3 regions of the Alteromonas sp. K632G genome follow, and region 2 is predicted to be linked to each of the others. Evidence: predicted binding sites of a transcription regulator. Region 2 holds the regulator's gene; each other region holds the start of a gene.
What was found. The regulator FNR, encoded in region 2, switches genes on or off when oxygen is low (the NO sensors DNR and NnrR bind a similar motif). The targets are predictions, from matches to a motif close to TTGATCTAGATCAA.
Positions count from the first base shown of each region.

Region 1 (8,131 bases), on a different contig from region 2:
TCTCACCACCGATTTCAAGTCGGTGGCGCTATTAATTTTGCGTTGTAAACCGCTGCTTAGCTCTCCCATGTTAGCTCTTCCATGTTAGCTCGCCCATATTAACTCGCCCATTCTAGCGCTGTACTTTGGTTTACTCATTGGCTCTGCCATAGTAGCTCCCACGTCAGCGCTCCGTGCCAGTTGTCGTTTTAGTATCTGCTGTTGATGCCACACTTGCCAGTTTTGTCTTTATCATCGTCATTACAGTGTCGCTTTCTTCATCGGATAATGGCTGTGCTGACGCTAATTTTTCATACAATGCTGGGGCTAGCGTACCAAGCCCATCAATGATTGAATCTTGCGCGCTATCAATTACGTTAAGTGGAATGGTGTCAAGTAACCCCTTTGTTAGGGCGAGTAAAATGGCAATTTGTGCGGCTACTGAAAAGGGATGAGATTCCGCTTGTTTCATACAAGCTCGAATGCGTAGCCCGTGTTCAATAGCCAAAAGACTATCGGAGTCTAGTCGTGCACCAAAGCGTGCAAAGGTTTCTAGTTCTTCGAATTGGGCATACGCTAACTTTAGGGCACCTGAAACCTTTCTAAACGCTGGTTTCTGTGCTTTGCCGCCAACACGAGATACCGATTTCCCTACATCTATTGCGGGTAGCACACCAAGAGAAAACAACGTAGGCGATAAGTATATTTGCCCATCAGTAATAGAGATTAAATTAGTCGGTATGTAAGCCGACATATTTTGCTCTTCAGTTTCAATGATAGGCAGGGCGGTGAGTGAGCCGCCACCTAGTGCTTCGTTTAAGTGTGTGGATCGCTCTAGAAGCCGTGAATGCAGATAAAAAATATCTCCAGGAAAGGCTTCTCGTCCAGGTGGTCTGCGAAGTAGTAATGATAGTTCACGATAAGAGCGAGCATGCTGCGTTAAGTCATCGTAAACAATAAGAACATCTTTACCTTGTTGCGTGAAATACTCAGCAATACTGGTTGCCGCATAAGGTGCAATGTAATCGAGCCCGGGGGGATCATTTCCTTCTGTGACCATAACCACCGTGTATTCCATGGCACTGTTGCGTTGTAATGTAGTGATGGTTTTGGCTACAGACGCCGACTTTTGACCTATGGCGCAATAAACGCAAAGTACGTTTTTGTCTTTTTGATTTAAAATAGTGTCGATAGCTATTGCTGTTTTGCCCGTTTGACGGTCGCCCAAAATTAATTCACGTTGGCCACGACCAATGGGTAATAAAGCATCCAATGCTTTTACCCCGGTTTGTAAAGGCTCTGTAACAGGGGAACGTGACATAATGTCTGGCGCAGGTCGTTCAATAGGAAACCGCTCCCGAGTAACAATATTACCTTTAGCGTCTAGCGCATTGCCTAATGGATCGATAACTCTGCCTATCAGCCCGTTGCCCACGGCTATATCCATTACGCGGCCGGTGCGTTTAACTTCATCACCCGCATGCAGCGCAGTGTAGTCACCTAGCATAATGACGCCAATCTCATGCTCATCAATATTAAATGCTATACCGTAAATATCGTTTGGAAAAAGCAGTAATTCTTCAAAGCCAGCCCCGAATAAGCCTGACACAATAGCAATGCCAGCGGATACGCTTTCAACGGTGCCCATCTCTTGTAAGCTGACATCCGGAATATGCGATTCTCGAATATACTCAAGTTGATTGAACACATATTGATAGCGTTTTTTTAAGGCATTGTTGTTAGCGTCGTTCATGTTATGACCTTAACGGTTAGCGCTTAACGAATGGTGTTCGTTGTCGGCGGGCATATTTGCGCGATTTTCTTCATACTGAGCATCAATAGACAGCGCTACCTCGTACTGCAATGCACTCAACATTTCATTAGCGCTCCAACTGAGTTTCCAACCGCCAAAGCTAAGTGCTAAACCCGCAATTAACTGAGGGTCTACCTCTAAGTTGAGGGTTATAGTCAGGCTATCGCCGCCAGTCTGTTCCGTAGCCCGTTGGGAGGGTTGGTCAGTTAGTATGTCTTCTAAACATGCTTTTAGGTGCTCACATTGTGGTTGTGATAAAGGGGCGATACTACGTACTGTGGCTTGCCCTTGGTTTTTTTTGATAGCTAGGCATAACTCATGGTGTTGCGCTTCGTTAAGGGCCTTAAGGTGCGATAAAAGCTTGTCGAACATTTTATCTTGAAGTTGTAGGTCTGCGAGTTCACTTATTACCTTACGACTAAGGGCAAACACTTCTTTCACGCTTTTCTCAATCACTTCGTTTTGTAACATTTGAATTTCAGTATTCAGCGCATTGGTGCGTTTTATTGATAATGCATCTGCTTGTGCTTTTGCATCTTGTAAGGCGGCTAAGGTTGCTTTGTGTGCTTCTGCTTTGGCTAATTCAATAATGGTTGAACGTTCAGCATCTATATTGGTTAGTTTTTCTTTATATTGAGCTTCAAGGTTCTCTGCGTGTTTCTTTTGGGTCTCGGCATTAGATAGAACACTAGCAATTTTATGTTCACGGGCATCAATGCCATCAAGAATAGGCCGGTATAAAAAGCGCTTAAGCAGCCACACTAATATCAAAAAATTGATAATTTGTGCAATAACAGTAAACCAATCGATAGGCATGGTTTAGCCTCCATTTTGGGCAATAAAATAATTCCAAAACGGGTTACTGAATAACACAATCATTGAGACTACAAAGCAATAGATAGCAGTTGACTCAATCATGGCGAGCCCTACAAATAAAGTACGGGTAATGGTGGGGGACGCATCGGGCTGTTGGGCAAGCGCGTTTAGCGCACTGGCAACTGCTTTTCCTTCTGCAAGCGATGGCCCCAGCACACCAATACCTATGGTAAGACCTGCGGTGATAATTGAGCAAATTGCTATTAACGTAAGACTGTCCATTATTCTGCCTTTTGTTGTGGTGGCGTTAGGGTAAGGGAGGCTTTCGCACTAACCGTGCTGGCAGCGGCAATGTAAACCGATGCCAATACAAAAAAGATATAGGCTTGAACCATACCGGTTAGCAGGCCAAGCAGTGACATAACAACAGGAAAAATTAGCGGCGAAATAACCAGTAGAATGGCTAAGATCATGGCGCCACTCATCATGTTTCCAAACAAGCGTACGGCAAGGGCTAGGGTGCGTGACAACTCGCCTACAATATTGAAGGGCAACATGAAATACGTGGGTTCCGTGTAAGAAAGTAGATATTGTTTCACCCCTTTGTTTTTTATTCCGTAAAAAGGCACAGATACAAATACACAAAAAGCCAGCGCAAGGGTGGTGGATAAGGAGCTACTAGGCGGCTCAAATCCAGGGAAAATAGTCAGTAGATTTGCCATCGCAATGAACAAAAACAATGTGCCTAGAAACCCCATGTAGCGTCGCGGTTTATCTAAGCCTGCATCTGAAATTTGGTCATTAATGGTGATGACTATTATCTCTAAGGCGTTTTGCCAGCGTGAACGATGACTTTTTTTATTGAGGTTACGAGTGATTAAATAGGCACCAATTATCAGTAGCGCCATAATGACCCAAGTAAAAACAAGCGTAGCGCTGATTTTGATAACACCATACTGCCAATAAATAATTTCATCAGGGCTAAGGTGCATGATGCAGGGCTCCTTTCTCTGCGCCGTTAGGGTTAGCGTTATTAATGATTTTAGTCATTAATATTCTACCTATCACAAAACCTGCCAGGCAGGCTGATAGACGCCAAATATCATTATCACCCACCCAGTAAAAAACAGTGATTGCCGTCCCCATACGAAGCAATAAGCTACTTAAAAACCATAGCGCTGGGTGCGTGGCATTAATGCCTTTTTTTACGGTAAACCACAGGGCATAGAAAAAACAGCAACCTAGCATTGTGCCTATAACAAAAGGCAAAATAAGTGAGGTTAAACTTAAATTTTCGATGGGTATCATTGCTAGGTGGCTCCTTATTTTTTATTCGCTTTCTTTACTTGTTTTTGTTTTGGATTCAGTGTTTGCCTTCTTGGTGACGATAGGGTTATGCATCGCTGCATACTCTTTGCTTACCCAATTCCACGCAATAAAGCAGCCTAACGTTAACCCTGCCAGCAAAAATATAAGCGTATAAACGCGAGAATCACTAATTCTGGCGTCAAGCCAAATGCCTAAGGCAATACCCAACAGCGTGGGAAGTGCAACAGACCAACCCACAACCCCCATTAAACCTAACCCAAACCATACACCTGGATGTTTATGGCGCTTAGCATGTAACTTCAATGCCACCTTCTTATTTACATGATGAGACATGCTGTGTGAGCGCCGCGGTGTAGTGTTTTTAGCCTTAACAGTTGGTTTATCCATTAAGTTACTGCTTAGACAGTGACGAAAATTGTTTAAGAAACCCGGTTTCCAACTTAGCTAACACAGCCCGCAGGGCTTGTTGCTCTTCATCCAGATTAATAAATTCTTCGGTAACCGCCTGCTGCAAAGTTTCAAGGGATTGCCCACTTATTGCTCTTCTAACGGAAATAGAGACTTGCTTTCCCGTTTTCACTAACACCCCTTGATCAATAGCAACAAATTGAGGCGCTTGGTTATTACATTGATAAGTTAAAATTCCAGGTACCAAGGGGGTGATACAATCTAAACGGTGAGGCAGAATGCCAAAACTTCCTGAAGGGGTTTCAACAATAAGATTGCTGATGCCTGATAGCTGGGCAAATATTTGATTGGGTAAAAGAATATTAACCTGCATGATGTGCCTCATCTGATGCTGTTTTAGGTGCTTTCTGACCGCTAATCGCGTCATTAATATCACCAATCATGTACAACGCGCTTTCTGGATACTCGTCAAACTCGCCACTTAAAATGCGCTCGCAACCTTCCAATGCTTGCTCGATAGTCACGAACTTTCCTTGCATGCCAGTAAATTGCTCGGTAGTGAAAAATGGTTGAGTAAAAAAGCGCTCTAATCGACGGGCTCTTGCCACAACATTTCGGTCTTTTTTAGATAACTGTTCTAACCCCAACATGGCAATGATGTCTTTTAATTCGTTGTACTGGGCAAGAATATGGCGAACCTGTTGTGCTACTTGGTAATGTCTGTCGCCAACCACATTAGGGGTGGCCAGTTTTGAACTAGACTGCAACGGATCTACGGCTGGATAAAAGCCTTCACTAGCGCGTTTGCGTGATAACACTAAGGTTGCTGATAGGTGAGAAAAAGTATGCACCGCTGCTGGATCGGTAAAGTCATCAGCAGGCACATAAACTGCTTGAATAGACGTAATGGCACCGTTTTGTGTATTGGCGATACGTTCTTCTAAACTTGATAATTCAGTGCCGAGGGTGGGCTGATAACCCATTCGTGATGGCATTTGTCCCATTAGGCCAGACACTTCAGATCCTGCTTGAATGAAGCGAAATATGTTGTCGATGAGTAATAGCACATCTTTCTTTTCGTCATCACGAAAGTACTCAGCCATGGTTAGCGCACTATGACCTATTCTAAAGCGACTTCCAGGAGGTTCATTCATTTGCCCGAATAGCATAACCATGTTGTCTAACACACCAGCCTGTTTCATCTCGCGATAAAGTTCTTCACCTTCTCTGCAGCGTTCGCCTATACCGCAAAATATACTTACGCCTTGTTGGTGGCTTACCATGTTGTGGATCATTTCGGTAAGTAACACGGTTTTGCCCACGCCAGCGCCACCAAACAAGCCCGCTTTTCCACCTCGCTCAAGTGGGCATAACACATCAACGATTTTTATGCCGGTTTCAAATATCTGTAGCTGGCTGGAAATACTAACAAGGGGAGGAGGGGATTGATGAACGCTGCGCCGCTCTGTGTTATTAATAAAGGGCTTGCCATCAATTGCTTCGCCAAACACATTGAACATTCTGGTGAGTATTGAAGGACCAACGGGCACTTTCAACGGGCCTTGCGAACTTTTCACTAGCATACCGCGAGCTAAACCCTGGGTAGGCGTTAGCGCAATAGTGCGTACCTCTTCTGCCGAGAGTTGAGAAACCACTTCTAACGTTATTTTACCGTCATTAGCGTAAATGATGGTGTGGATGTCTGGCAGTTGATTAGTAAAACGGATATCAACAATACTCCCTCTTACCGCCACAATAACGCCATTATGCATCGCATCTATTTGTTCTTTGGTTGAATGTGTCACTTGGTGCTCGCTCAATAAAAGATGCTATCACACCAACAGAATACGCCGTTTATTTATTGAACAATTTGACCTTTATCAAACATTTTGAATGTTTGATTTAAATTCACACCCATTCAAATATAAATCTACATTGAATTTGAGTATGAACTTCAGGCGGTGGTAACATGAGAAGATAAGTATGGCTCATGCCTTCGTCGGGCATTTTAGCCGGGTATCTTAGGCGGGTATTTTAGTCGAGTATTGGGGGCGGGTAATGATACTCCTCATTACCGTTCGCTACTGAGATCGGTGATTAATGGTATCGGTGAACAATGGAACCGTTGATGGATGGAACCGTTGATGGATGAAACCGTTGTTCAATGAAACTCTTGATGAAATCAGCATTAGTTTGATAATGCTCACTTAATAAATGGAATTAGTAGTATATGAAAGTTTTGCCTCTCGCCCTCTTATCTTTAGCGTGTTGCTCTTGTGCCACTGTGAAAACTATTTCTCCTGACAACAACCATGTTCAAATTGAACATCAAGGTAAGAAAAGTTACTGCGAAGAAATACCTCGTGTATATAGTGGTTTTTCATACAATATATGTTTGTTAAACGGTGAACCAAGCCGACGTGAAAATATCGGTTCTACGTTTGGGAATGTCCCTTTCTTTGTTATTGATGCAGCGTTTTCTATTGTGGCTGACACTATTGTTATTCCATACACCGCAGTACAACAGATAGATAAAGGCAGCATTAACGTTAACTAAACTACACTTTCACTCGCTTCTTTATCGTTTAGCTCCTCGTGTAAAAATATTCAACTTTACGTAAAGGCGATGGTAAGACGTCCATCGCCTCCGCTAAGGTTGATTTTACCAAGATGATAAAATGGAACGCTTGTTATGAATATTAATGCGACATTGTTTGGGCAAGTTATTGTTGTATTTGCTTTACTCATGGCTGCGCTTGGCTATTACTTAGGGAAGCGAAAAACCCGATCGCCTAATCTTACCGCAGTCGTAGCGTTCTTTTCTGCACTCGTGCCGCCGTTAGCAATTATATTGCTAATCGTACTGGTACTAAAAAACGATGTGAAAACGTCAAAAACATAACCTTGGATTAACGAAGCATGCCCGCTAAAGCTTTCGTTTAGCGCAATTTAGTAGCACCAACTTATACGCCCATTTCTGAGCTTCTAGATTACGCCTAGAAAGACTACGCCTAGAAAGACTACACCTAGAAAGGCACGCAACATATCTCGTTACACCTCACTCTTTGTCAGCAAAGCAGTTATTGTCTATTCTGCTTTTAAGCTAATTGCACCGGGCGTGTCGCTTTCAATTCACCTAGAAGCATCTATAAGCGGCTCAAACTGCGTCACATACACGTGGGAATGATGATGGAAGAAGTTATTGTAGGGGAAGTAGCCAAAGGTCTCTTCAGGGCAGCTGGTTACCTAATTATTGAATTGTTTTTTTGGACAGTTTGCTATTGGGTAGGTTGGCCTATTTGCAAAGCGGTCACGTTTGGCGGATACCCAAAACAAAATAATCTACGGCGCTCAGAAAGTGAGAACGGACGGGAAAGTGAAGGCCGAAATTTTGGTGGCCGTAGTAGTAATCAGCACAGTAATGCATGGTGTGCATTGGTGGGTCTTGCCGTCGTTGTATCAGCTTTCTTGTTCATAATAACCCACTTTTAATAGCCAACAGTTATGCCAGTTACCGTGAATTAGGTATTTATAAGTAAATAACCTGCGACATTGAACAGGTTACATGTAATGCTTTGAACATTAGAACAATGACCTACCAGAGCTATTATGAATTTAGATAAATCGACAAAACGCATTGCTAAAAGGGTAAAGAAAGGATTTCAAGGCTACCCACAAATTACTTTAACGTATTATGGCGAAACGCCTGATTGCGCAAACGAAGTAGTGATGGGATTTATTGCCGAAGAAGGCGTTGCTCCACAAAAGCAGAAGTTTGCCAGCAAG
Region 1 is NZ_JAGGDM010000003.1:94,825-102,955, reverse strand. It holds gene J5X92_RS04650 (F0F1 ATP synthase subunit gamma) at 1-69, opposite strand, end outside; gene J5X92_RS04645 (alternate F1F0 ATPase, F1 subunit alpha) at 164-1,732, opposite strand; gene J5X92_RS04640 (F0F1 ATP synthase subunit B) at 1,742-2,608, opposite strand; gene J5X92_RS04635 (F0F1 ATP synthase subunit C) at 2,612-2,890, opposite strand; gene J5X92_RS04630 (F0F1 ATP synthase subunit A) at 2,890-3,600, opposite strand; gene J5X92_RS04625 (ATP synthase subunit I) at 3,590-3,916, opposite strand; gene J5X92_RS04620 (AtpZ/AtpI family protein) at 3,938-4,324, opposite strand; gene J5X92_RS04615 (F0F1 ATP synthase subunit epsilon) at 4,329-4,718, opposite strand; gene atpD (F0F1 ATP synthase subunit beta) at 4,708-6,117, opposite strand; gene J5X92_RS04605 (YceK/YidQ family lipoprotein) at 6,576-6,902, shown strand; gene J5X92_RS04600 (hypothetical protein) at 7,038-7,247, shown strand; gene J5X92_RS04595 (hypothetical protein) at 7,535-7,837, shown strand; gene J5X92_RS04590 (hypothetical protein) at 7,955-8,131, shown strand, end outside.
Region 1: the regulator FNR is predicted to act here: its motif matches at 6,216-6,229, upstream of atpD (F0F1 ATP synthase subunit beta).

Region 2 (8,131 bases):
AAGCAACAGCGTAGATAATCTGGATGAAACTAAGCTAGCTAATAACAAGGCGGCCAATAATAAAAAAGCTAACTCGCAAATATCTGTACAAAAAGCACTTTGGATTGGCTTTTTAACAAATGGCTTAAACCCCAAAGCAACCTTATTCTTCTTATCGTTGTTCACCGCTATTATTGATATCGACACGCCTTTTTCAATCAAGCTTGGTTATGGAATTTACTTAGCCATAGCAACAGGACTTTGGTTTTGTTTTCTATCCTACCTACTTAGTACCAGTAAAATTGCTCAACTTATTGGGAAAAAAGGGTACTGGCTCGACCGTGCAATGGGCGTTTTACTGGTTGGCTTGGCCGCAAAATTAGTCTTGGGCTAACGTTTCACTCATAGATTTATGCTTTGAGGCAAAACGCTGGTTATTACATTTAATCAACTAACACGTGGTAATTGGGGTTAATCGCCATATTTATGTATAATGCGGCGGTTAAATTCGATAGCAGCAGTAGAGGATCGTGTGGCAGATAATAAAATGCCTTTTAAAGATAACCAGCCATCAAGCAAGCTAGAAAGAACACTTTCAAAGCAATATGATTTCGATATTAAATCGTTGTTTTCTCGCGCTAATGGTTTGGCTAAAGCAAATTTTTTAAGCTTATTCCAAGCTTCATTAGTCCTATTTCTTACGTTTGTCGTACTCGGTTTTGTTGCTCAGAAGTTCATTACTTTCAATGAAGACGGCACCTTCATTTTTGAACACCAATCGTTAATTGAAATTGTCGCTATTTTCATTGTTGCACCACTAATTGGCGGGTTGTATATGATGGGGGTGAGCCATGCCAGAGGTCAAAAAACCACGGTTTTCTCTATTTTCAGCTACGTCTCTTTAATATTCGCATTAGCCCTTACTCAATTGGTGAATGGCATAGTGGTACAAATTGGCTTGGTATTGTTAGTGGTACCTGGTGTGTATTTTTGGATGGCGACCTCTTTTTCACTCATGCTGGTTGCCGATAAATCGCTTACTCCGCTTCGCGCTATTATTTTATCCTGCCGGGTATTTAATGCTTATTGGGCACAGTTAGCCGGTGTGTTTGCCATTTTTATTATATTGTTTATTTCCGTTCCGTTTACATTAGGCTTGTCCCTTGTGTGGGTTCTACCCCTGTATTTCAGTATGCTAGGGTTGTTGTATGAAGAGATGATCGGTGAAGAGGGTGAATATACACCCAGCCAAACTGTTCAAAGTAAAACGAATGAGTCGAGCTTCGATGCATAAACGGGAAACGCTAAAAATTGTTTTAATTACTATTGCTGTATTGGCAGTAATAGTCATTAACGCGCTTATATTAACTAAGCGCGAGCCCGATATTTTAGATATTCCAGAAACACCTGAAGCCACAAAACCTGTTCCCGACTTTTCTGCGTATACCGACGTTAAAGAAAAGAAAAGTGCCTTTTTCGATTACTTACGCCCCGAAGTTGAAAAACAGAATGCGTATTTACTTACCCTTAGACACTACATACAAACGTTGTATCGTAAGGCTTTGAACGAAGAGCCGCTAACCGACGATGACATTAGCCGTCTTGAGTGGTTGCAAACTGAGTACCGCGTAAAGGCGGAACAACCGCTCACATCTCGTCTGCTTGCGTTACTTCACAAAATTGATATTTTGCCTGCTGAACTCGTGCTCGTGCAAGCGGCAAACGAGTCGGCATGGGGCACCAGTCGTTTTGCTAGAAAAGGTTATAACTTCTTTGGTATTTGGTGCTTTGTGAAAGGATGTGGTTTTGTTCCCGGTAAACGAAATGCCGGCGCAACGCACGAAGTCGCGAAGTTCCCAAGCCTATCTCGGGCGACTTATACTTATATGCGTAACCTGAATAGACACGATGCCTATACCGATTTGCGAGAAATCAGAGAGCGGTTAAGAGCAAATCAAATCCCCATTACTGGCGTAGCCTTGGCAGAGGGATTAATGAATTACTCTGAGCGCGGCGCGGCCTATGTAGACGAATTACAAACCATGATCCGGTTTAACCAGGAGTTCTTAACCGAATGAAACGTATAGCATGCGCGCTTATAGGCGCATTACTCACCTCAAGTGTTGCCGCTGAAATGGTGAATGTGGAATACAGCCGTTTTTATAGTCACGTAAAAAAACTGGATAATGAAGACACTCAAGCTTTGCAATTCGCTTTTGGTTTTCTGCGTGTTGGTGAAGGGCGGTTATGTGAAATTAATAACGCTGAGATAGTCACTGACAAACAAACTATGCCATTAGAGGTTAGTGATGAGTATAGATTCACTGTACCGACGGAGAAAGCGCTAAAATTGGCAAATGCCTATATTAGTATCGATTTAACTGAAGCGGCTAATGTATGTGATATGTCTGTGCAGCTAGAAACAAAAAGTGAATACTTAACCGCCAGTTATACAAAAGAAGAGCTGAATTTTATCTATGGCCAATATGAAGCGTTCTTCAATGAAATGGGCAGCTTTTTATCGTTCTTAATGCCAACGGTGAAAGGGTTGATGTTGCAATTTGATGATAAAAATCTGGATTATATTACCCCAGAAGGCCTGCATATTAATAACGGCATACTTCACTTAGAACAAAGTGAAATTAACGAAAATAAAGGGCTCACACTACCGAAAGCCCCACTTCGTGTTACCGCTATGGCATCAAGCTAATAGCTGATACTTAATTTGCTCAGCAATACGGGTGATGGTTTCTTCACCCTTTTCACATAGCTCTTGTGCGCGGTGAAATTCCATAATACCCACGTCGGTTAGTTGGGGCTCTATCAGAATATCCGGCGGATCGCCCGCTAAACGAGAACGTGTCACCCTTGCTTGAAGTATTTCTAACGAACTACTCATTACACTTAAAATCCCTGGAGGGTTACCTTTAGGGACTTTATTTGGTGGCGGCGAAATTGTTTCTTCTATGGCCTCAATAGCGTCGCTAGCAACGCCTTCGTTTTGCTCGCTATGTTTACTATCGGTTTCACTTTCCGTTTCTGCTTTTTCTTTACTATCAGGTGAGAACCACTGCTTAAGCACGTTTTGGCTTTTAGTGAAAAAGTCTTCGGTTTTTCTTTGGTTTTCTTCGTGATCGAGTCGTAATTTTTCAAGCCTAAGCGGCCTGAAATCAGCATTAAGGTTTACGGCAATAACAAAGTCTGCACCAAGTTGGCGACACAGGTTAACAGGCACTGGATTAACCACCGCGCCATCTACTAACCAACGATCGCCATGGGCGACTGGGGCAAATAGGGCAGGAATAGCACACGAAGCTTGAATGGTATTGCCAATCTCGCCGGAACTAAACACTACCTCACGACCTGTGTGCAAATCGGTAGCCACAGAGGCGAACGGTTTTTCCATTGCTTCGTAGGTTGGGGCACAAAATTCGCTGGCAAGTTTATCAAACACTTTTTGCCCGCTAGCAATACCGCCCCTACGTAAACCAACGCCCATCAAAGCAAGTACCTGCCAATCTGACAAAGAACAAGACCACTCTTTTAGGCCTTCTAACTTACCACTAGCGTAAGCGGCACCAACATAGGCACCAATAGAGCAACCTGCCACCACGTCAATTTTAATACCCAGCTTTTCTAATGCTTGAATAATACCAATGTGGGTCCAACCTCTTGCGGCACCCGCACCTAATGCTAGACCAATTTTCATTTAGTTTGATTCCATCAAATTGATAACGTGAACCGTGTCGTCAGTAGGCTCACTGGGTGACTCGAAGCTGGGCGGATCGAAACCAATATCACCATCTTCAACCGGCCCGTTCTGTGTAGAGATGCCTTTAAAGTCGTGCAAATTCTTGTCGACCAAATGTGACGGCGCTACATTTTGAAGCGCACTAAACATTGACTCAATACGCCCAGGGAAACGGCGATCCCAATCTTGTAGCATGGCCTTTACGTTCTGACGCTGCAAATTTTCTTGAGACCCGCACAAGTTGCAAGGAATAATAGGAAATTCTACGGCATCAGAATAACGCTGAATGTCTTTTTCAGTACAATAAGCAAGGGGCCTTATGACAATGTGCTCACCATTATCGCTAACCAGCTTTGGTGGCATTGATTTAAGCTTACCGCCATGGAACATGTTTAAAAAGAACGTTTCTAGCATGTCGTCACGATGATGGCCAAGGGCAATTTTAGTGGCGCCTAGCTTTTTGGCCGTGCTGTATAAAATACCGCGACGTAATCGAGAACAAAGTGAGCACGTGGTTTTACCTTCAGGCACTTTGTCCATAACAATAGAGTAGGTGTCTTCTTCTACAATTTTGTACTCTACACCTACACTTTCAAGGTATTCAGGAAGTACGTGCTCTGGAAATCCTGGCTGCTTTTGATCAAGGTTAACCGCAATAATGTCAAAATGAATTGGCGCAATGCGCTTTAAAAACATAAGAATATCAAGCATAGCGTAACTGTCTTTGCCGCCAGATAAGCACACCATGACTTTATCGTTGTTTTCAATCATGCCGAAATCAGCAATCGCTTTGCCTACATTTCGACGAAGTCGCTTTTGTAGCTTATTAAAGCTGTATTTTTGTTTGTTTTGAGACGCGGTTAACGGAGCGTCCGCACGGTTTGTGCCTGCACTGTTCATATCAATAGCTTTGTTACTGCGAAAAAAACCATTATACAGTAATCAAGTAAAATTGAATGTGCGAGGTTCAGATTTTTTAAATCTTGTTGGCCCTCTCTTCTAACAAAAAACAATAGCGTTTAAAGCTATAGCGCAAAGATAGCAAACAGTGCCGACAGGCTGTTTATGAACCTGTCTGAATTACCGTGAAAGGGGCGAAATAAAGCCGTCTGGTTTTATTGCCAGTACATCACACACAAGTTCATCAATAACATGTTCTGCGGTGTTACCTATGAGAGCCGCAGAAATACCTATTCTGCCAACCGTACCTATGATAACAAGTTCAGCGTCTATATCTTGGGCTATCTTTGGAATGACTTTTTCAGGAAGGCCTTCCTTCACATAACAGCGCTTACTATCGATAGCATACTTCTCGCTGTGTGTGTTCATCTCAAGTTCGTGATGATGCTTTACCGCGTTGTTGTAAGTGTCTGGGTCAAACTCAGGAACTTCAATAGCAATATTTAGCGGCGTAGCTGGGTAGCTGTTTACCAAATTTACGTTACCGCTGAGCAGCGCGGCATAATCGTTAGCAATCACCGTGATTTTGTCGTTAAGTAAGGCATGCTCGTCGTCTTCACTGCCTACATTTACCGCGGCAATAATTTCACCATTTTCAGGCCATTCATGATCTTTAACCAATAATACGGGGGAGGGACATTTTCTAAGTAGATGCCAGTCTGTAGGAGTAAAAATAACAGAAGCTAAATCGTCATGGCGCTTAGTTGCTTTTACCACTAAATCTATACTGTTGTCGATGACATAATGCACCACAGCTTCAAAGGCACGGTTGTTCCATTCCACAACTATATCTGTTTTAGAAAAACCTAAGTCGTCTAAAGTTTTTTTCAACCATCCAGCATGTTCTTTAGTGACCGCATCACGCATGGCTTCACGATCATCAGGGCTAAGCATGGTTGTCATATCGTAAGATAAGTCGTAAACCACCAGCATGGCGGTGACAGAGGCACCTGTCTTTTTGGCAAGTTCATATGCACGGCTAAGCGCAGGTTGGGTTTCTCTATCGGCTTCAATAACCGCTAAAATACGCTCATACTTAATCATAACCCCTCCAAACATAGTCAGAATTTTGGTTGCTACAATTTAAGTGTAATACCTATTTGCTATTACGTAACTTGTTTTAGATCAAAAGCTTTGAAGATTAGCTATTACAGGCGATATTAGGTGCAACCACAGACGTTAAACGTTGTGACATCTCATCAAAATCTAAAATAGTGATGAGTTTACCGTCCACTTGGATAATATTTTCTTTTTGAAAACGGCTTAACAGGCGGCTAATGGTCTCAATAGTTAGACCAAGATAGTTCCCAATTTCATTTCGAGTCATGGTTAGGTGAAATTCTTTATTTGAAAATCCACGTTCTTCGAAACGTTGAGAAAGCTGAGAGAGGAAATACAATAGACGTTCTTCCGCTGAGCGTTTATTAAGCAACATCATGAGATCATGATCTTGTTTAATTTCCGCACTCATAAAACTCATTATTTGATGTCTTAACTTAGGAAATTGAACCGACATTTCATCAAGCGTTTCATACGGTAATTCGCACACCATGGCGGTTTCTAATGCCTGAGCATAACTTTGGTGCTTATTTTCCCGTAAGGCATCGAAGCCGATAATATCGCCAGGGAAGTGAAAACCTGTAATCTGCTCTTCACCATCTGAATTGGTGACGAAAGACTTAAAAGAGCCCGTGCGTACTGCGTAAAGAGAGTTGAATTTATCTCCCGACTTTACCAGCAAATCACTCTTGTGAAGGGGTTTCTTTCGCTCAATAATATCATCTAAAGATTCAATCTCAGTCTTGTTTAGCGCAACGGGCAAACACAAGTGGCTGAAACTGCAATTTTGACAATGAATTGAGAATTGGCTTCCTTTGCTCATAGGTTCAAACTATAAATAGGGTCGACTTAATATTAATCTTACTCTTTTGTTTATGAAATTGCTGCATAAATTAAAAAGAGAGCGTAAATAGCCACTATTACGGAAAAGCATTGTCTTACCACGGGGTGCCTAAAACCAGCTATTAGGTACTGGCTACCTGCGCTTGCAGCTAACAAAGTGGGCAGAGTACCTAACCCAAAAAATAACATGATGGCAGCGCCGTCAACGGCCGACCCCGATGCTAATGACCACGTTAACGTGGAATAGACCAACCCGCAGGGTAGCCAGCCCCATATAAAACCATAGGGTAGTGCATAAACCGGGCTTTTGAATGGAAGAAATCGTTTAGATATTGGCTGAATAGCTTTAAATAAGCCGCGTCCCATAGCTTCAATATAATTCAAGCCTTGCCACCACTTTCCCAAATAACACGCTAATAGCAGCAGCATAACGCCACTAATCAAAGATAAAACGGGTTTAGCAATAGGCACAAACTCGGTGGCCATTTGGCCGACAGCGCCTGTAATAGCGCCGGCTAATGTGTAGCTGAGGATACGGCCAAAATTATAGGCAAGGGTGTAGGGTAATGCCGGTTCATTACTTGGCGTTACTGTGCGTAGTGCGGCAACAATACCACCGCACATACCCACACAATGCACGCCGCCAGCAATTCCAATGAAAAAAGCAGAGAATATATTAATCTCTGTCATCTGTTTCTTTGCGTTGTTGTAACTGCTTTCGCTGCTCGGCTAGCTTCTTTTCATCACCTGATAAATCATCATCAAACAAAATGCTGTAGCCCTGTCTATCAAGATCTTCAAACTGATTGGTTTTTACCGCCCAGAAAAAGATAACCAGTGCCAGCGCAACAATAATAATAGCGATGGGAATTAAGACGTAAATGATACTCATATTATTTACTTAATAACCTCGTTGAATTGGTGACCACAATAATACTACTCAGTGACATGCCAACCACGGCCATCCAGGGAGAGAGTAACCCCGACACTGCAAAGGGTAGAATGATAATATTGTAACCTACTGACCATGCAATATTTTGCTGAATTTTACGTTTTGCCTGTTTCGCCACAGAAAATAAGGTTGGCACCGATAGCAAGCTGTCTCCTAGCAAAATAACATCGGCGGCTGTTTTGGCCACATCTGTGGCGTTTCCTACCGCAACCGCCACATCTGCGCTAGCAAGAACAGGGGCATCGTTTATACCGTCGCCCATCATCATGACTTTGCGACCTTGCTTTTGCAAAGTATGCACCTGTGAATATTTTTGCTCCGGTGATAAGCCACCCTTTGCTAAGTTGATTGGTAAACTAGCAGTAAGTGCATCAACGTTTTTCTGTGTGTCGCCACTTAGCACCACTAATTGATGTTCATTCAGTGCGGTGAGTGTCGCTAAGGCATCTTGCCGCAAGCTATCATTTACGCAGAACGCGGCCATTAATACACCGTCGGCACACAAAAACACATTTGCCGGTATATCTACCTTTGAGGTGGTTGATAAATTACAAAATACGGCTGAACCCATAGTAAAAACGACGTTG
Region 2 is NZ_JAGGDM010000007.1:49,313-57,443, forward strand. It holds gene J5X92_RS08480 (LysE family translocator) at 1-373, shown strand, start outside; gene J5X92_RS08485 (stress protein) at 512-1,273, shown strand; gene J5X92_RS08490 (glucosaminidase domain-containing protein) at 1,266-2,057, shown strand; gene J5X92_RS08495 (DUF2987 domain-containing protein) at 2,054-2,689, shown strand; gene J5X92_RS08500 (patatin-like phospholipase family protein) at 2,681-3,688, opposite strand; gene ttcA (tRNA 2-thiocytidine(32) synthetase TtcA) at 3,689-4,630, opposite strand; gene uspE (universal stress protein UspE) at 4,811-5,734, opposite strand; gene fnr (fumarate/nitrate reduction transcriptional regulator Fnr) at 5,832-6,572, opposite strand; gene J5X92_RS08520 (sulfite exporter TauE/SafE family protein) at 6,623-7,282, opposite strand; gene ccoS (cbb3-type cytochrome oxidase assembly protein CcoS) at 7,269-7,484, opposite strand; gene J5X92_RS08530 (heavy metal translocating P-type ATPase) at 7,486-8,131, opposite strand, start outside.

Region 3 (8,131 bases), on a different contig from region 2:
GCCGCATGAGAATATCACAATAGCTTTGACCGCTTTTTGTGGTGTGAATGTGAACCACACTTGCAGTCCGGCCGGTGTCTTTGCATTGCTGAATAGGGCAGCTTTCACCGCATTGATCACAAGGCTTAGTATTACCGTGTGACACCTTAAAACACTGACTTTTACCCGGAATAATATCCACAGGGTAGGTATTGCGATAAGGCTGGTTAACCGCCTCTATTACATACTGATGATTAATGAAAATAGCGGGTTTATCGATGGCATCTATCATTGCCTGAACAATCGAGATATTCATGTAACAGCTTCACCTAGCGATACGGGGTGGGTGCGCATGCGGTATAGATACAACCTACACCCATAAGGTAATTAATCTAGGTTTAAGGTATCACATTGGCACGAGCCTTGTACGTATCTTGGTAGGTAATGCTCCCCATTGAGGAAAAGAATATGAAAACGAGATTAACGGCTGTTGTGATAAGTGGGTTCTTTTTATCTGCTTCACTATTAATCGTACTATCAACCGCGCTAGCGGCTGAAATGCCGCAGCCGCAAGACAGCATAGCTACACAACACGCAACTGAAACCACCCTGGCAGGCCCCGAAGATAAGCTAAATCAAGCACGTAGCAATGCCAAAGCACTAGGGGGCGCGTTAAAGTCGAGGCTTCAGCAAGCTATTTCAAAAGGTGGTTTGGAAGCAGGGGTAGAAGAGTGCTATGTGGCTGCTGGGCCTATTGCAGAAGCGCTCAAGAAGGATGGTTGGACGGTAGGGCGCACCGCGCTGCAAGTGCGTAACCAAGACAACCAACCAGATGCATGGGAAGAAACCCAATTGCACGAGTTTGCAGATGCCTTATCTAAGCAATTGCCTATGCCGCTAGAGGCATCACAGTGGAATGAAGAAACAGGTGAATTGCGCTATATGTCAGCGATTGTTACGGGGCAAGTATGTACAGCCTGTCATGGCAATAACGTGGCCCCAGCAGTGTTAGATATTATTAAAGAGAAATACCCTGAAGATACCGCCACGGGTTTAGCGCCGGGCAGTTTAAGAGGGGCTTTCACGCTTACCTATTCACCCGAATAGCCATTTCTTTATTTAGAAGATGCAACGGGCCTTTACTGGCTCAGTTGCATCTCTATCGCCTCTCGCTTATTTCTTCTTACTCTCTTTACTTATTTCTATTCACCTAATTCCTTTCCAGTGCTTTTTGCAAACCCTCCACTTTCAGATTTTTTGACCTATTACTTCATTTAATTTTTATTTGTCAAAAATGGCGGGAATTGTCATTTTTGGCGCAATTTCCTCTCATCTTGTTTGAGATGGATCAACGCGGCTGGTTCGACTTAGTGGAATAATTGCGCCGCATGGTAGGGAATACAGGTGGTGATGGGCAATCGTGCCATAGCTGGCGCAAAGCTTGCTAAACCTCCGTCAGAAGTACAAGTCTTACGGTGCGGCCTTATTTTTAAGGTTATTGATTTAAAAGAATTTTAGCGGCTTGCCGTACTGTTTTTTAACTAGGGAGAAAACCCATGAGCGATACGTTAGTCGAGCTATCGCGGTGGCAATTTGCGCTAACTGCGATGTTCCACTTTATATTTGTGCCCTTAACCTTAGGGTTGAGTTTCATGCTTGCCATTATGGAATCCGTTTATGTGATGACAGGCAAAGAAATTTACAAACAAATGACTCAGTTTTGGGGCAAGTTGTTTGGTATTAACTTCGCCATTGGTGTGGCTACCGGCCTCACTATGGAGTTTCAGTTCGGTATGAATTGGTCCTACTATTCTCACTATGTAGGGGATATTTTTGGGGCACCGCTGGCTATTGAAGGTCTGATGGCGTTCTTCCTAGAATCGACTTTCGTTGGATTGTTCTTCTTCGGCTGGGATAAAATGTCGAAGGGAAGACACTTAATGACCACTTGGTTGGTGGCTATTGGTTCTAACTTCTCAGCTCTATGGATACTCATTGCCAATGGTTGGATGCAATACCCTGTAGGCGCAGAATTTAACTTTGAAGCCATGCGCATGGAAATGACAAGTTTTGCCGAGGTTATCTTCAATCCTGTCGCGCAAGTAAAGTTTGTGCATACCGTCTCAGCGGGCTACGTAACAGGTGCCATGTTTGTATTGGCTATTTCTAGTTATTACCTACTTAACCACAAGCATATCGCATTTGCCCGTCGTTCTTTCGCTATTGCGGCTAGCTTCGGCCTAGCGGCTACCTTGTCAGTGATTGTGCTTGGTGACGAAAGTGGTTACGAATTAGGTGAAGTGCAAAAAGTGAAATTGGCTGCGGTTGAAGCGGAATATGAGACCCACCCAGCACCTGCGCCTTTTACCGTATTTGGTATTCCTAATGATGAAAAAGAGGAAACCGAATACGCACTTCAAATTCCTTGGGCGATGGGCATTATTGCTACTCGTTCACTTACCGAGGAAGTGAAAGGCTTAAAAGATATTAAAGCAGAAAACCGCTTACGTATTCTTGATGGTATTAAAGCGTACGGTTTGCTCGATAGTGTTCGAGATGGAACGGCTTCTGCAGACGAACAAGCCCTGTTTGACGCACATAAAGATAATATGGGCTATGCCATGTTATTAGAGCCATTTACGGATGATGTCACACAGCCTTCTGAAGCGGCCTTAAAAAAAGCAGTAGATTACAGTATTCCTAAAGTCGCCCCCTTATTTTGGAGTTTCCGATTAATGGTGGTATCAGGCTTTATTATGCTAGCCGTATTCTTGGCTGCCTTCTATTACAGCACTCAACATAAAATTACGCAGCCTCGCTGGTTGTTGAAAGCATCATTGTATAGCTTGCCGCTGCCTTGGGTTGCGTGTGAAGCCGGTTGGTTTGTGGCTGAGTTTGGTCGCCAGCCTTGGTCCATTGCAGAGATTCTGCCAGTGCATGCATCAACGTCTAATTTGTCTATTTCTGACATTGTTACTACGTTAGTCGCCTACTCAGCGTTTTACACTGTAATGTTCATTGTTGCTTTTTACTTGATGAAGAAGTTCGCCAAAAAAGGGCCAGTACCGCCTGAAGATAATCATAGTGATGAAGATGACGACCTAATCGACTTTGATGCAAAAGGAGCAAACGCATGATTGATTATGAATTTCTTCGCGTAGCCTGGTGGTGCCTTATTGGTGTGCTATTGATTGGTTTCGCAGTAACAGATGGGTTCGATTTAGGTGTAGGTTCACTGCTGACCATTATTGGTAAAACAGACAAAGAACGTCGCGTAATGATTAATACCATTGGGCCGCATTGGGATGGAAATCAAGTGTGGTTTATTACGGCAGGTGGTGCCATTTTTGCAGCCTGGCCGATGATTTATGCTACTGCTTTCTCAGGGTTTTACTTAGCCCTAGCGCTAACGCTAATTGCGCTTTGGATGCGTCCAATTGGATTTGATTATCGCAGTAAACTGCCAAATGCTCAGTGGCGAAAAGCATGGGATTGGGCATTGTTTGCTGGTGGTTTCATTCCTGCGCTTATTTTTGGCGTGGCCTTTGGTAACTTGTTATTAGGTGTGCCGTTTGAATTCGACAACACACTTAAATCAACGTACACCGGCTCTTTCTTTGGTTTGCTTACTCCATTTGCGCTTGTATCTGGATTATTGTCAGTGGCTATCTTACTGAATCACGGCGCTACCTGGTTACAAATGAAAACGGATGGTTTCATTGAATCTAGAGCACGTGTAACGTCGTTTATATTAAGCCTAGTGGCAGTAGCCTTGTTTTTGATTGCCGGTGCGTGGGTAGCCTTTGGGTTAGATGGTTTTGTCATTACCTCTACCGTAGATACCTTAGCCACCTCAAATCCAATGAAAAAAGAAGTCGCTATTGAAGCGGGTGCATGGATGACGAACTACTCACGATATCCATGGATGATGCTTGCACCTGTATTAGGTGTGGTAGCAGGGCTTGCATGTGCCATGTTTTCTCGCAAAGGGAATGCAGGGATGGCATTTGTTTCAAGTGCACTACTGATTACTGGCGTTATTTTAACTGCGGGCTTCTCAATGTTCCCGTTCTTAATGCCCAGTATCACTATGCCAGAAGCTAGTCTTACGGTATGGGATGCCACCTCTAGTCATTTAACTCTAAATATCATGTTCATTGTGGCTTGTATCTTTGTGCCTATCATCTTGTGCTATACCGCCTATGGCTATTATGTAATGCGTGGCCGAGTCAAAAATAGCGACTTAGATCAATCTCACACTATTTATTAAGGAGTAGCATATGTGGTATTTCACTTGGATCCTCGGCGTACTGCTAGCATGTTCATTCGGTATTTTAAATGCCATGTGGCTTGAGTCTACCGAAGACATGGACCGTCCAGAAGACGCCGAATAACTGATTAATATTCATAGCGTAATATAAAACGTAAAAGGCAACGACCTTGTGTTTTCAAGGCTCGTTGTCTTTACTTAATCAGTTATTTTAACCCGCTATTTTAAAAGATAGGCAGTGCGATAAAGTCAATGATAAAGTTAGACAGGCAGACATTTCAAGCTAAGTTTAATCAACTCGATAATACGCACAAGCTTGGCGTGCGCAGACGGGTTTTAATAATTACTTTAGTCAAGTGTCTGTCTCTTTTTTCACTGATTGTCGCTTTCTATTTTTTCGCTCATGCCATGCACGAATGGGTGGTCGATACTCATAGAGCAAGCCTGTTTCATATTAAAGGTTTATGCGTTGCGCTGTTTATTTGTTGGATAGTTCAAGGGTTAGTGAACACGCTAACGTTGTCATACAAAAGCCAGTTAATGCAGGCTATGGAGCAAAACTTACAACTTATCTTCGCCGAGCAACAGCACGCCCTCATTCGTCAACATTCCCTTTTTTACTGGCAAACACTTTGGGTGAAGCATATTCGCGCTATCGCCAACTGGGCTTTCGATTACCGCGTACAGCAATATGTTGCTGTGCTTGTCCCATTGATGGCGCTAGTGGTTATTTTTTACGTAAACCCTGTCATAGGTATGGGGTTAGCTGTAGCCCTGCCGATTGTTCCTTTGTTTATGGTCATTGTCGGGAAAGGTGCCGCGAGCTTACATCGCAAGCATTTTGTGGCACTTGAGCGGCTTGGCGGGTTATTTACCGATAGACTCAATGCACTGCCTTTAATGGCGAGTTATCGTGCACACAACACGCAAATGCGGTTACTTAATAACGCCAGTGAACAACTTAACAAGCGCACCATGCGGGTGGTAGGCGTCGCATTTTTATCATCGTCAGTATTGGATTTTTTTGCCACTTTATCGGTAGCCTTAGTTGCGGTATTTATTGGTTTTTCACTGCTCGGCGAGCTTAACTTGGGGCCTGAAATTTCCTTACAGCAAGGGCTTTGGGTGTTGCTTTCTGTGCCACTGATTTTGAGCGAAATGAAAAAGCTCGGGCAGGTTTATCACCAAAAAGCTGAAGCTGAAGCGGCCAGCGAGTGTTTATTTCCCTTATTTACTACGTTGAACGACAATGCGCCTGCCCAGGAAAGAGAAGTGACTAAAGGCGAAATGAAGAACAAACCGTTTGTGGGGTTTGATGCGCAAGATTTTCGAGTGTCTAACTTGCTTAAAGCCGAACACCTGAAGGTTGCTTTAGGAGAGCATATTCGCCTAAACGGCGTTTCTGGTAGCGGTAAAACGGTATTGCTTGAGGCCCTAGCGGGTCAGCGTAAAGCTTCCCAAAGCTTTGACGGAAGCTATGTATGGGTGAGTCAAACCCCAGTTGTTTTACCTGGCAGTGTGAGAGACAACCTTTTACTGGATGCCCACTATAGCGATAGTGCGTTGTGCGAGGTGCTAAATTCAGTTGAGTTAGCGGATTGGCTTTCGTCGCTGCCTAATGGCCTAGATACCTTGATGACCGAGTATCCCAGCCTCTCTGGTGGCGAAGCGCAGCGGCTTGCGTTAGCTCGCGGACTGTTAAGAAACCCTGATATTTGGTTGTTAGATGAGCCCACTGCGCATATCCCCGATGAGCAGCACCACCGTCTTTCACAACTTATTGCTCGCGTCACACAAGACAAAACCGTTATTTGGGCGTCGCATAAATTATTGCCTGCGCATTGGTTTGACACCCATTGGCGTATTGCAGATGGCGAAGTAACCGTGAAATGAAATCTACCCCCAAATCTATAAAGCCTGCTGTATCTGCGCAAGGTATAGCTACATCAAAAGCGTCTTCGTCACTCACCGGGCAGACATCAATGGCTGCGTATGGCGCGCTGGGCTTAGCCTTGCTTCATGGTATAGCGGGTTTGAGTATTCTTATCATTTCATCTTGGTTTATTGCCATTAGCGCAATAGCTCCTTTAGGGTTTAACTACGTGATCCCTGCGGTGGTGATTCGTGGGCTCGCACTACTTCGTATCGCTTCTGGTTACACCACCATGTGGCTAGGACACAAGGATTTATTAACCCGAATTGCCAAAGCACGGTTAGCTGTGTTTGAGCAATTAGCGGCAAAACGCCTTGAAAGCAAAGCATGGACAGTTGAAGCGCTCGCGAACCACACTGAGCAACTTGCCTCAGCTTTTATTGCGTGGGTTTCTCCATTAGCCTCAGTTATGCTGCTAATGACAGGCTTGTTGCTCACGGGGTATTTCATTAATGTGCCAGGTTATGGTTTTTTCATAGCCCTAGCCATAGTGTGGTTGGTAATTAGCGTTGTTACTGCGGTTTACGGACTGAAAGCTGTGGCTAGTTCGGCTGAGGCAGAGCTTGAATTTCGGCAACAAAGCGCGACGTTTTTTCAAGCAAGTAGTTTATGGCACCTTAAGTCAAAAACGGTAAAGGGCTTGTTTAATGCACCCTCTACTCAGCGCGTACAAGATGCACAACTAAAAGAGCAGGCGCTAGTGTCTAAAGCTATGTGGCTGTTCCAAGGTGGCGTGTTCACTTTAGTGGCGCTGGTTGTTTTGACTGCCAATACGGCAGCCTATTTTGTTCCGCTAGCACTCATTACGCCAATGGTGCTGTTGGCTGCGCCGGACTGGGCGAGCGCCACTTTCAGCAGTGTCGTGAAGCTTGCTAAGTGGCGACATAGCAAGGCAGAGCTACACGCAATGCACACCCAGCCTTTGCCCTTACTAAATGCCCATAAACCCAGCATGTCACTTTCTTTAACGGGTTTTATCGCTAAAGAAAGAAACCTACCAGCGGTCAATATGCAGTTTGAGGCATTAGGGCTGAATGTGATTAAAGGCTATTCGGGGTGCGGTAAGTCGAGCGTACTACAAGCAATATGCGGGCTCCTTCCTTTTGAAGGTCGACGCTCTATAGACAATGTTGCCACCCCGCAAGGCATGCTAGAAAAATGGATTTATGTTGAACAGCAACCCATCATTTTGGCCGGTACTATTAAACTCAATTTAGATCCGGCAGCGTCTGGAATAAGCGAAGATGCTATGCACAATGTTTTAGCCCGGGTTGGTTTGCAGCACCTTACTACCTTGGCTGAATGGGTTGGTAAAGGAGGAAGGGCGTTATCTGGCGGTGAAGGTAAGCGTTTAGCATTGGCCAGAGCCTTACTAGCGATGCCCGATGTGTTGTTAATTGATGAGCCTTTTGAAGGGCTAGACTACGAAGCACAGCAGCGCGTCGCAGAGGTCATTAATGAGAGTGCGCATTCGCGGTTAGTCATTGTTGCTACCCATGTTGTTCCTGCGGCCCTTCAACCTAATACAACCTTCTCGCTTGATGAAAAAGGTTATCAGAGTAAATCTCCCCCCAGTCTTCATACTCAACTAAATGGCACCCAGCTAAGTTATAGCCAACCAAGACACAACCAACTAAGTCATAACCAAATAGATCATGCCCACCAAAACACGGTTGGCGAAGGTGGATGGCAGGTAACGTCGCCGAATTGCACGACGCTAACGCCTAGTGAACAGCAGCAACAGGCTTTGGCAGAGCTGCAACACCACGAGCGCAACACGGCTTTTGGTTTTAAGCCGCGAAGGAAATAAGACCCCAGTTGAAAGGTATGCACACTCTTAATAACTGGGCCCAAAGGGTGAAAAGCGAACAAAAAAGGCGCCATATAGGCGCCTTAAACACACATGTATAACTTGTTTTTAGAACTTAGCGCGTAGCTGCACACCGAAG
Region 3 is NZ_JAGGDM010000002.1:2,174-10,304, reverse strand. It holds gene J5X92_RS02700 (sigma-54-dependent Fis family transcriptional regulator) at 1-271, opposite strand, end outside; gene J5X92_RS02695 (DUF3365 domain-containing protein) at 448-1,086, shown strand; gene J5X92_RS02690 (cytochrome ubiquinol oxidase subunit I) at 1,536-3,116, shown strand; gene cydB (cytochrome d ubiquinol oxidase subunit II) at 3,113-4,249, shown strand; gene cydX (cytochrome bd-I oxidase subunit CydX) at 4,260-4,373, shown strand; gene J5X92_RS02675 (ATP-binding cassette domain-containing protein) at 4,502-6,142, shown strand; gene J5X92_RS02670 (ATP-binding cassette domain-containing protein) at 6,139-7,992, shown strand; partial or broken gene J5X92_RS02665 (TonB-dependent receptor) at 8,101-8,131, opposite strand, start outside.
Region 3: the regulator FNR is predicted to act here: its motif matches at 1,318-1,331, upstream of J5X92_RS02690 (cytochrome ubiquinol oxidase subunit I).